One region of the Lysinibacillus sp. 10T31 genome, then DNA from elsewhere that is predicted to be linked to it. Evidence: riboswitches for the same ligand, from Rfam matches in the RefSeq annotation. Region 1 holds a riboswitch; each other region holds the start of a gene.
The links. A riboswitch is a leader RNA that binds a small molecule or an ion and turns the genes downstream of it on or off. The one in region 1 is predicted to bind lysine.
Positions count from the first base shown of each region.

Region 2: another riboswitch for lysine. It lies ahead of AC1DCY_RS24815 (amino acid permease); the one in region 1 lies ahead of AC1DCY_RS18590 (transporter substrate-binding domain-containing protein).
Region 3: another riboswitch for lysine. It lies ahead of AC1DCY_RS22315 (aspartate kinase); the one in region 1 lies ahead of AC1DCY_RS18590 (transporter substrate-binding domain-containing protein).

Region 1 is NZ_JBFTHS010000034.1:29,368-32,654, reverse strand. It holds gene odhB (2-oxoglutarate dehydrogenase complex dihydrolipoyllysine-residue succinyltransferase) at 1-568, shown strand, start outside; lysine riboswitch at 1,186-1,372, shown strand; gene AC1DCY_RS18590 (transporter substrate-binding domain-containing protein) at 1,490-2,356, shown strand; gene AC1DCY_RS18585 (amino acid ABC transporter permease) at 2,550-3,275, shown strand.
Region 2 is NZ_JBFTHS010000072.1:11,846-15,132, forward strand. It holds gene AC1DCY_RS24815 (amino acid permease) at 196-1,659, opposite strand; lysine riboswitch at 1,744-1,920, opposite strand; gene AC1DCY_RS24820 (CynX/NimT family MFS transporter) at 2,095-3,287, shown strand, end outside.
Region 3 is NZ_JBFTHS010000051.1:9,923-13,209, forward strand. It holds gene uvrC (excinuclease ABC subunit UvrC) at 1-618, shown strand, start outside; gene AC1DCY_RS22310 (hypothetical protein) at 659-841, opposite strand; lysine riboswitch at 1,064-1,242, shown strand; partial or broken gene AC1DCY_RS22315 (aspartate kinase) at 1,458-2,677, shown strand; gene AC1DCY_RS22320 (methyl-accepting chemotaxis protein) at 2,803-3,287, shown strand, end outside.

The DNA of each region.
Region 1 (3,287 bases):
CTCTCGTAAAAAAGACCAATTCTTCGAGTCAACTGGCTCTAAACTTGGTTTCATGTCATTCTTTACAAAAGCTGTAGTTGCAGCACTTAAAAAATACCCATATGTGAACGCACAAATCGCTGGTGATGAAATTCACTTAAACAACTTCTTTGATATCGGTGTAGCTGTATCAACAGAAGAAGGTTTAGTAGTACCAGTTGTACGTGACGCTGACCGCAAAAACTTTGCTGAAATTGAAGATTCAATCGCAGACCTAGCGAAAAAAGCACGCGACAAAAAATTAGGTTTAGCAGATCTTCAAGGTGGTTCATTCACAATTACAAATGGTGGGGTATTCGGTTCATTAATGTCTACACCTATCATGAATGGTACACAAGCTGGTATCCTTGGTATGCATACTATCAAAAAACGTCCAGTTGAAGTGAATGGTGAAGTAGAAATTCGCCCAATGATGTACTTAGCTCTTTCTTATGACCACCGTATTATCGATGGTAAAGATTCTGTAGGCTTCCTTAAAACTGTTAAAGAATTACTTGAAAACCCAGAAGATTTATTATTAAATTCTTAATTCCTGAGTTTATTAAAACCCTGCGAACATTGTTTCGCAGGGTTTTTTTGCTTGTCATAAAACATTCTTCATTTTCAGGAATATTTGTAAGAAAGCTTCATGTAGTTATAAAGTATATAGTATAAAAGAATTTAATTTTGTGGAATAACAGATTCTTTTGAATTACTAATGAAGAGCCTTTGTGATAAAAAAATGAGAATTTTCCAAAAATAACATCTTTGTATTTGTAAAAACGAATACACGTTTATAAGTTGATTGGATTTGGAGGGAAGCCAGGCTAGGCTACTCCTAAGGTATCAGCAATAGTGAAACGAAGGCTAAAAGCATCAAGTCCTGTGATAACGTTCTTCGTGACCAACATCCTTTTGGCCTAAACGCTCATCGGATACCCCCAAGAAAGCGCCCAGGCTGAACGGAAATCAACTATCACGGGATCTTAATGACTAAAAATTTAAGCACTATTTTCAACTTTGCAAAGTTGCTTCTAAGGATTTTAGAAGAAAAAAACCCTAATATTGTAATTAGTCAGAAAAGTAATAAAATTATCTTGACGAACATATTAGTTTTATAGTAGTATCTTAATATCAATTAAATAAACAAACCTCACATTTATCCTATTGTGAGGTAGAGGCGCGGTATTTATTAGTTCATTGTTGAGTATAAGCAAGCGAAGACGCAATGAAGAAGGAACTATCGCCGAAGTATAAAAGGAGCTCGTACTTTTATGCTGGGTCTGCAGTGAATAAGTGCAGGACTGTCCTAGTAAATTTCTTTCCAGGTTTACTAGGTTGTGCTATCTCGGAATTTTGGGAATTATAGTGAGGATTTGGGCAACTGTTAAAAAAGATAAGACCTAAGTTCAGAACTTAGGTCTTTTTTGGTACAGTTGTCTTATTTTTTTACAGAAAAGGGGAGTTTTACATGAAAAGAAAATGGTTGGTATTAATGTTAACCGTCATGACTGCAATTTTGTTAGCAGCTTGTGGTACTGGTGACAAAAAAGATGAGACGTCGTCTAGTGATGGGGGGGCAAATACTGATAAGGGTGAAAGCGGCGGTGTGTTCCGTATAGGGATGGAAGCAGGCTATGCTCCGTTTAACTGGACACAGCAAAATGATTCAAATGGCGCAGTGAAAATTGCGGATAATGCAGAATATGCGGGTGGTTATGATGTGCAAATGGCGAAAAAAATCGCTGAGGGCTTAGGAAAAGAATTAGTCATCGTAAAATTAGAATGGGATGGCTTAGTACCGGCACTGCAATCAAACAAAATCGATGCAATTATTGCAGGTATGTCGCCTACTGCTGAGCGTAAGAAAACAATTGATTTCACTGAAAACTACTATACGTCTGATTTTGTTATGGTTATTAAAAAAGGCAGTAAATATGAAGATGCAAAATCTATTCAAGATTTCTCCGGTGCTAAAATTACATCACAATTAAATACGTCTAACTACGATGTTATTGATCAAATTAAAGATGTAAAAAAACAAACAGCAATGGATAACTTCCCAGCAATGCGTGTAGCATTAGAAGCTGGAAAAATTGATGGTTATGTAGCAGAGCGTCCAGAAGGTATTTCGGCTGCTGCTGCAAATGATAAGTTCACGTATGTAAAGTTTGAAAAAGGCTTCGATACGGATATTTCAAATACATCTATTGCAGTTGGTTTACGTAAAGGTGATGCAGATCTTGAAAAAATCAATGAAATCTTAAAAGGGATTTCGGAAGATGATCGCCAAAAAATTATGGAAGAAGCAATTCACCAACAACCAGCAGCACAATAAGATGAATGCACGGGCTAACTGCTAGTCCGTGCAATCCCAATACAATTTTAAAAAAAGAATCTCTTTAAAAAATAATAATGTCTTAGCTAAAAGTTTCATAAGATATAAGAAAGAAATGGCCCAATCAAAAACGGTAGATAGCTAAGACACGACTTTAACGAACAAGCAACACGACGTTGTTAGGAGGAACATCATGAGTCTTGAATGGATTATTTCTATTGTTGAGAACAACTGGCAAATGTTTTTACGAGGTGCGTATTATACATTACTTATTTCGATTTCTAGTACAATTATTGGTGCACTTATCGGATTTTTCATCGGAATTATGCATACCATCAAGGTTCGTAAAAAAGGTGTAAAGTTCTATAGCTTAAAGCTCATTAATTTTATACTAACATGCTATGTTGAATTTTTCCGTGGTACACCAATGATTGTACAAGCTATGGTTGTATTTTACGGATTAGATATGGCATTTGGTATTGATATGCACTTTATTACGGCGGGGATTTTAGTTGTTTCACTAAATACAGGTGCCTATATGGCTGAAATTGTGCGTGGTGGTATTGTTTCCATCGATAATGGGCAGTACGAGGCCGCATCGGCAATTGGTATGAATCATTTTCAAATCATGCTACATGTTGTATTACCACAAGTTGCACGAAATATATTGCCTGCAACAGGTAACCAATTAATTATGAATATTAAAGATACAGCAGTATTAAACGTTATCGGGGTTACGGAATTATACTTCCAAACAAAGTCAATAGCAGGTAATAACTTCCGCTATTTTGAATCCTTCTTTGTAGCTTGCGTCCTTTATTTCATCATGACATTCACAGCATCAAGAATTTTACTGTATGTAGAAAAACGACTGGATGGACCAGATGCATACCGAAAAGAACAGAAAGAAGCAATATAGGGGGACGAACAG
Region 2 (3,287 bases), on a different contig from region 1:
TCTCTCTTGTAATTTTATCTGAAGATTCTCAAATACAAAATTTGTATATCTATGGATCGATGATAGCTATTATGGGGATACAGGGTTTTGGAGCTTAAAGATTGTACGTCCGGGTTTACAAATTCATTAATATTTTTTAACTAAAAAAACTGCCCTGCAAGTCATTTTCTATGACTCACAGGACAGTTTTACTTTTTATTGTTCGACTTTTAAATCGCATTGCTCTAATGGATGCATTTTTGTTTTATGCTTGATTTTATAGCCAAGCCATAACAGTAAGAATAGTGGAATACCGATATATGAGACAAGGACTCCGTACCAATCTATTGTATCACCCATAAAGGCATTGTAGTTTTGTCCAATAACAACAATCATACAAACCGTAAAGGCAAATAGCGGGCCGAATGGGAATAGCCTTGCTCTATACGGCAATAATTTCGGATCTAAGCCTTGTACTTCGAACGCTCGACGGAAACGGTAATGGCTAAATGCAATTCCTAACCAGGCAATGAAGCCAGACATCCCAGAGGCATTTAGAAGCCACATATAGACTACACCATCACCAAAGAATGATGCTAAAAATGCTAGGGAGCCTACAGCTAAAGTCGCCAGTAATGCGTAAATCGGAATACCTCGACGGCTTAGTTTAGTGAAAAATTTCGGTGCATGTCCATCTACCGCTAATTGCCAAAGCATACGAGAAGATGCGTACAGCCCTGAATTCCCCGCTGACAGCATCGCCGTTAGAATGATTGCATTCATCAATGATGCAGCAAAGGCAATTCCTAAACGGTCGAACACCAGTGTAAATGGTGAAACGGCGATATCTTCAGATAATAAACGTGAGTCTGTAAATGGAATCAACAGCCCAATTGCACCAATCGCTAAAATATAAAATAAAAGAATTCGCCAGAAAACAGACTTAACGGCTTTCGGAATATTTTTACCAGGATCATCTGTTTCACCTGCTGTTATTCCAAGTAGCTCTGTCCCTTGGAACGAGAATCCTGCAGCTAAGAAAATACCAAATGTAGCAAGGAATCCACCGTGGAATGGCCCATCACTAATAAAGAAATTCGTAAAGCCTACTGGAGCTTGTCCCCCTAAAATACCAAAAATCATTAAAAAACTGATGATAATAAAAATGATTACAGTTACAACCTTTATCATTGCAAACCAATATTCACTTTCACCATAGCTTTTTACCGATAATAAATTAAACGTTAAAACTACAGCAATAAATAAAACAGTCCAAAGTGCTGATGAGCTATCTGGGAACCAATATTTCATAATTAATGAGACAGCAGAAATTTCCGCCGCAATTGTAATTGCCCAGTTGTACCAGTAGTTCCAACCAAGTGCAAAGCCTAAAGCTGGGTCTACAAATTTTGTAGCATACGTACTAAATGATCCCGATGATGGCATATAAGCTGCCATTTCACCTAAGCTCGTCATTAAAAAATACACCATGATACCGATTAATGCATAGGCGAGTAGTGCACCGCCAGGACCTGCTTGTGCAATGGCACCACCACTAGCTAAAAACAATCCTGTACCGATTGTACCGCCTAATGAAATCATTGTAATATGACGGCTTTTTAATTCTTTTTTCAGCTTCGGCGCTTTATGGCCGAGCTGATTGACTTTTATTTCACTCACAATATAGCTTCCTTCCTTTTAAGAGGCAAAAAAATGCCATCACATGAACGTTGCTGTGATGGCTAAGTAAATCCTCTGTTCCTTCAAAATGATAGCTCAACACGTTGTTCAAACGTGACAGTTCTGTTCCTTTCGGAGACAGCCCCAGCATAAGGTTTTCAAGTCCCCTCACACTTCGGCAGTATTTCCTTTCAGTTAATTTCTCTAATGCTTGTCATTTCCATTAACATACTCTTAAATACCGCGACCTCTACCTCAATATAAACATGAGGCATTAAATATTAAATTTATGATGTGTTTTAGTTTAACATACGACCTATAACATTTCAATAACTCGAGTAATGTTCTTTATTTTTCGAATTTTCCACTATTTTAATTAGTGTGATAAAGTGGTATAGTGATTCAATCAAAAGTGTTCTAACAGGGGGGATTTATTTGACTACTCATGAACATACCGATACTTATCCTAGCAGGAAAATTAACTGGAAAGGTACAACCTTATTACTCGTTATCGGAGTAATTTGTATTGCCTCGACATTACGGATGCCGCTAACAGTTGTTGGACCTATTATATCCTTTATCCGTGAAGACCTCGGCATATCCAATGTACTAGCGGGCTTTCTAACAACGATTCCATTGCTAGCATTTGCAATTATTTCACCATTCGCACCAATTGTCGCACGTAAAATTGGATTAGAATTAACATTATTTTTATCAACTATTCTTTTAGCTGTAGGAATTGTCCTACGCTCCCTTGGCACAACTAGTTTACTCGTATTTGGTACTATGCTAATTGGTATAGCCATTTCATTCGGTAACGTACTAATTCCGGGATTACTTAAATTGAAATTTCCCTATCACGTAGGTTTACTTATGGCATTTTTCACAATGTCGATGAATTTGACAGCTGGTCTTGGTGCTGGTATTAGTTATCCTATTGCCAATTCATCATTTGGTTGGCAAGGAGCTTTAGCAATCGCACTTGTTCTTGTGGTGTTAACCATATTAATTTGGATTCCACAGCTGAAATTTAATAAGCCTGAGTATACTGTTAAAACAACGAAAGAACGTGCACCATTATGGCAATCACCTGTTACTTGGGCAGTAACGGGGGCTATGGGATTACAATCATTATTATTCTATACAACCGCAGCTTGGATTCCTGAAATATACATAGCACAAGGCTTAGCAGCAGATCGTGCAGGCTGGATGTTTTCCATCATGCAATTTTCACAAGTTCCAATGGCTTTAGCTGTGCCTATTATTGCAAGTAAAATGACATCTCAACGACCTCTCGTATTAATGTTTACGGTATTTTATTTAGTTGGCTTTATCGGAGTAGTGATGGAATGGACAAGTCTCGCTGTACTGTGGATGATACTACTAGGCTTAGCGGGAGGGTCTTCATTCGCATTAGCAATGATGTTCTTTACACTACGTACCCGTACAGCTTTTGAGGCAGCTGATTTATCGGGGTTTGCACAATCATTAGGATATTTATTAGCCGCAATCGGTCCAATCTTATTTGGTTATTTGCATGATTTATTCGGTGGCTGGAATATCACTGGATGGTTATTTGTTATCGTTGTATTGATACTTTTCTTATGTTCATTTAGGGCTTCTAAAAA
Region 3 (3,287 bases), on a different contig from region 1:
ACGGATGCTGTATCTGCAATGGTTGTATTTATCGATGGAAAACCTGCGAAGAAGGAGTATCGAAAATACAAAACACGTACCGCCGCCAAGCACGATGATTACGGGGCAATGCAGGAAGTAATACGTCGTCGATACACACGTGTATTAAAAGATGGTCTACCTTTACCGGATTTAGTACTAATAGATGGTGGGAAGGGGCAAATGGAAGTCGCGCGAGAAGTATTAGAGGATGAGCTCGGCCTTGTCATTCCAATTGCCGGATTAGCAAAAGATGAAAAGCACAATACGTCACAGCTTCTATTTGGTGATCCACCTGAAGTAATTGCGTTAAAGCGTACAAGCGATGGATTCTACTTACTACAACGAATTCAGGATGAAGTACACCGCTTTGCTATTACCTTCTTACGACAGCAACATGAGAAACATGCTATACAATCTGTCCTTGATAATATAGAGGGCATTGGTCCGAAGCGAAAACAACAATTACTCAAGCATTTTGGCTCTGTCAAAAAAATTCGTGAGGCAAGTATGCAAGCATTACAGGAAGCCGGGATGCCTGCTAATCTTGCTAGCAATATCTATGATTATTTTCATTCAGTAGAAGACTCCAACCTTTAAGGGGGGATGAATGCAGACGGAATTCCTTTTCAGTGGGTGTTCAAACTCCTACTGAAATAGAGGAACTCAGTATAAAAACGCCACGTCCTGTGGCAAAGGCTGAGTGACCAACATCTTGTTGCTGCCGCTGCCGCTTCGCTTTCGCACAGAAAACATTGTTGCTGCCGCTTCGCTTTCGCACAGAAAACATTGTTGCTGCCGCTGCCGCTACGCTTTCGCGCAAAAAACATCTGTTGGCTCAAAGCCTCCTGACGTAATTACGCCAAGGCGAAATTGATTTTCAACAGGATACATTTGTCAAAGGATTAGACGTATGCTAAGGTTGTATATAACATTGCTCTTCAATATAGCAATGTTATATGCGGCGCCTTAGTTTTTTTAGTAGTTTCTTCATATTAAATTGGAAGTTTCTTCTCTAAGGTTCAATTAAATACAATCACTATTTAGTGATGATAGAGGTGCAAGGTTCAAGAGTAGTACATTCGAGGACGAACAAGTCCAGTGAAGATGTATGAAAGGGGAGCTTGCCGAAGTGGAGCATCGTTGTTTCCGATGCTGTGCTGGTTTTACATTTAAGAGATGTAAGACTGTCGAATCTAAACGTTTCGGAGAGCTATCACACATGCGCAAGTTACTTTTATTGTACATGTTATAGGCAGCTTTCACGTTATGTGAGAGCTGCCTTTTTAGATTTCTCGAAACAACATTTTTTCAAGGCTGTTACTCTTACCTAAGAGGTGAAGGAGCTTGTTTTTGAGGTGTTATTTTTGTGAAAAGCTGAAAAAATATAGCTACTTTATAATCAGCGAAATGATTGAATACGAAGGAGAATGATAAAGATGGCGAAAATTGTGATGAAGTTTGGTGGTGCAGCATTTGTATCAACAGAGAGCATTCAAAATGTTGTGAAAAAGGCGATTGCAGAAAAGGAAAGAGGTTTTGATGTTGTCGTTGTCACTACAGCTATGAGGGGTATGTCTAAAGAATTAGCAAAAATGGCTCGTGATTTATCAGACAATGCATCTAAGCGTGAACTAGATGCACTATTTTCAACAACCTCACATTTATCAAGTACGTTAGTTGCAATTGCTTTGCAGGAAGAAGGATATGATGCAGTGTCATTAACAGGCTGGCAAGCAGGTATTCAAACCGATGATATGTATAGCAATGCCCGCATTGATGAGATTGATGCTAGTGAAATTGAAAAGTATTTTACACAAGGGAAAATCGTAATCGTTGCAGGGGAACAGGGTATTGATAATTCACGGAATATTACGACGCTTGGTAAAGGTGGGGCAGAAACCTCAGCTATAGCTATCGCGGCAAAGTTGAAGGCGGAGCGTGTAGATATATACACGAATGTGGATGGAGTCTACACAGCTGATCCAAGTCATGTTGCGGGGGCGCAAAAGCTAAAAGAAATTTCCTATGATGAGATGCTAGAGCTATCAAACTTAGGGTCACAAGTTTTACACCCGCGAGCTGTTGAGTTAGCGAAGAAGTATCAAATCCCAGTTATCATTCGGTCGAGCGAAATAGATACAGTAGGTACTTTATTGAAGGAGGAAGTTGAAATGGAAAAAAATTTAATTGTACGTGGTGTTGCCTATGAGTCAGACGTTATTCGCTTGGTTATGATGCTTATTCTAATGCTTCGTTAGCAGATATGTTCACAATACTTGCGGAAAACCGCATAAACGTCGATATAATCGTACAAGCAATAATTGATGGCTTAAAGCCGACTGTATCATTTACCATTTTAAAAGAGGAGTTCGCTGAAGCATTACGTGTCTTAGAAGATAGCAAATTATCACTAGGGTTTAGTTTTGCTGATTTTGAAATAGGTTTAGCGAAAGTTTCCATTATTGGCTCAGGGATGGCATCTAATCCAGGGGTGGCTGCCCGAATGTTTGATCGTCTACGTCGTGAAGATATCCCTGTAAAAATGGTAAGTACGTCTGAAATAAAAGTGTCTGTCGTTGTACCTCAGGACGAAATGATTCGTGCAGCAAATGCATTACATGATGAATTTAACTTAGAACAAGCGCTTTACATATAATGTTGAAGAGGATGTGTCAGTAAAAGGCACATCTTTTTTTGTTCACATCAATTTAATATTTTATCCAATTCTATTGTTATATAATAAAATGTGACATGTTTTACCAAGGGGAAGGTGGAGTTTGTATGGTATTATTCGGTTTATTTCAAAAGCCAATGGATAAAAGCGTTGAGAGAGACAACGATTTAGAAATACAAATATTAAAAAAGCGAATTTTGGAATTGGAACTTGAGCAGGAAAGCATTGATGTGAAAAATGCGATTTTAGACTTTGTACTAGCCCATATGGAGTTAATTAATTTTCAAACGGCTTTAAAGGTTCAAAATGTCTCCATGAGTGTAGGGGATATTTCAGCAATGAGTGAAGAAATGTCGTCAAATACAGAAGAGATGCTTGGGGTTGAGCAAAATGTTAATGCAAACATTCAAGAAATAAAACAGCATTCGTTACTACTTGTTGAAGAAATGGAATCTTCCATTACAAAAGGTGAGATGGTTCAGGAGTTGTTGGCCAAAGGAGCTCATTCAACAGAGCAGTTGTATGATGAAATTACTAAAATGGATGACATCGGTAAAAGTGTAACCGGGATTGCCGATCAAACACAACTACT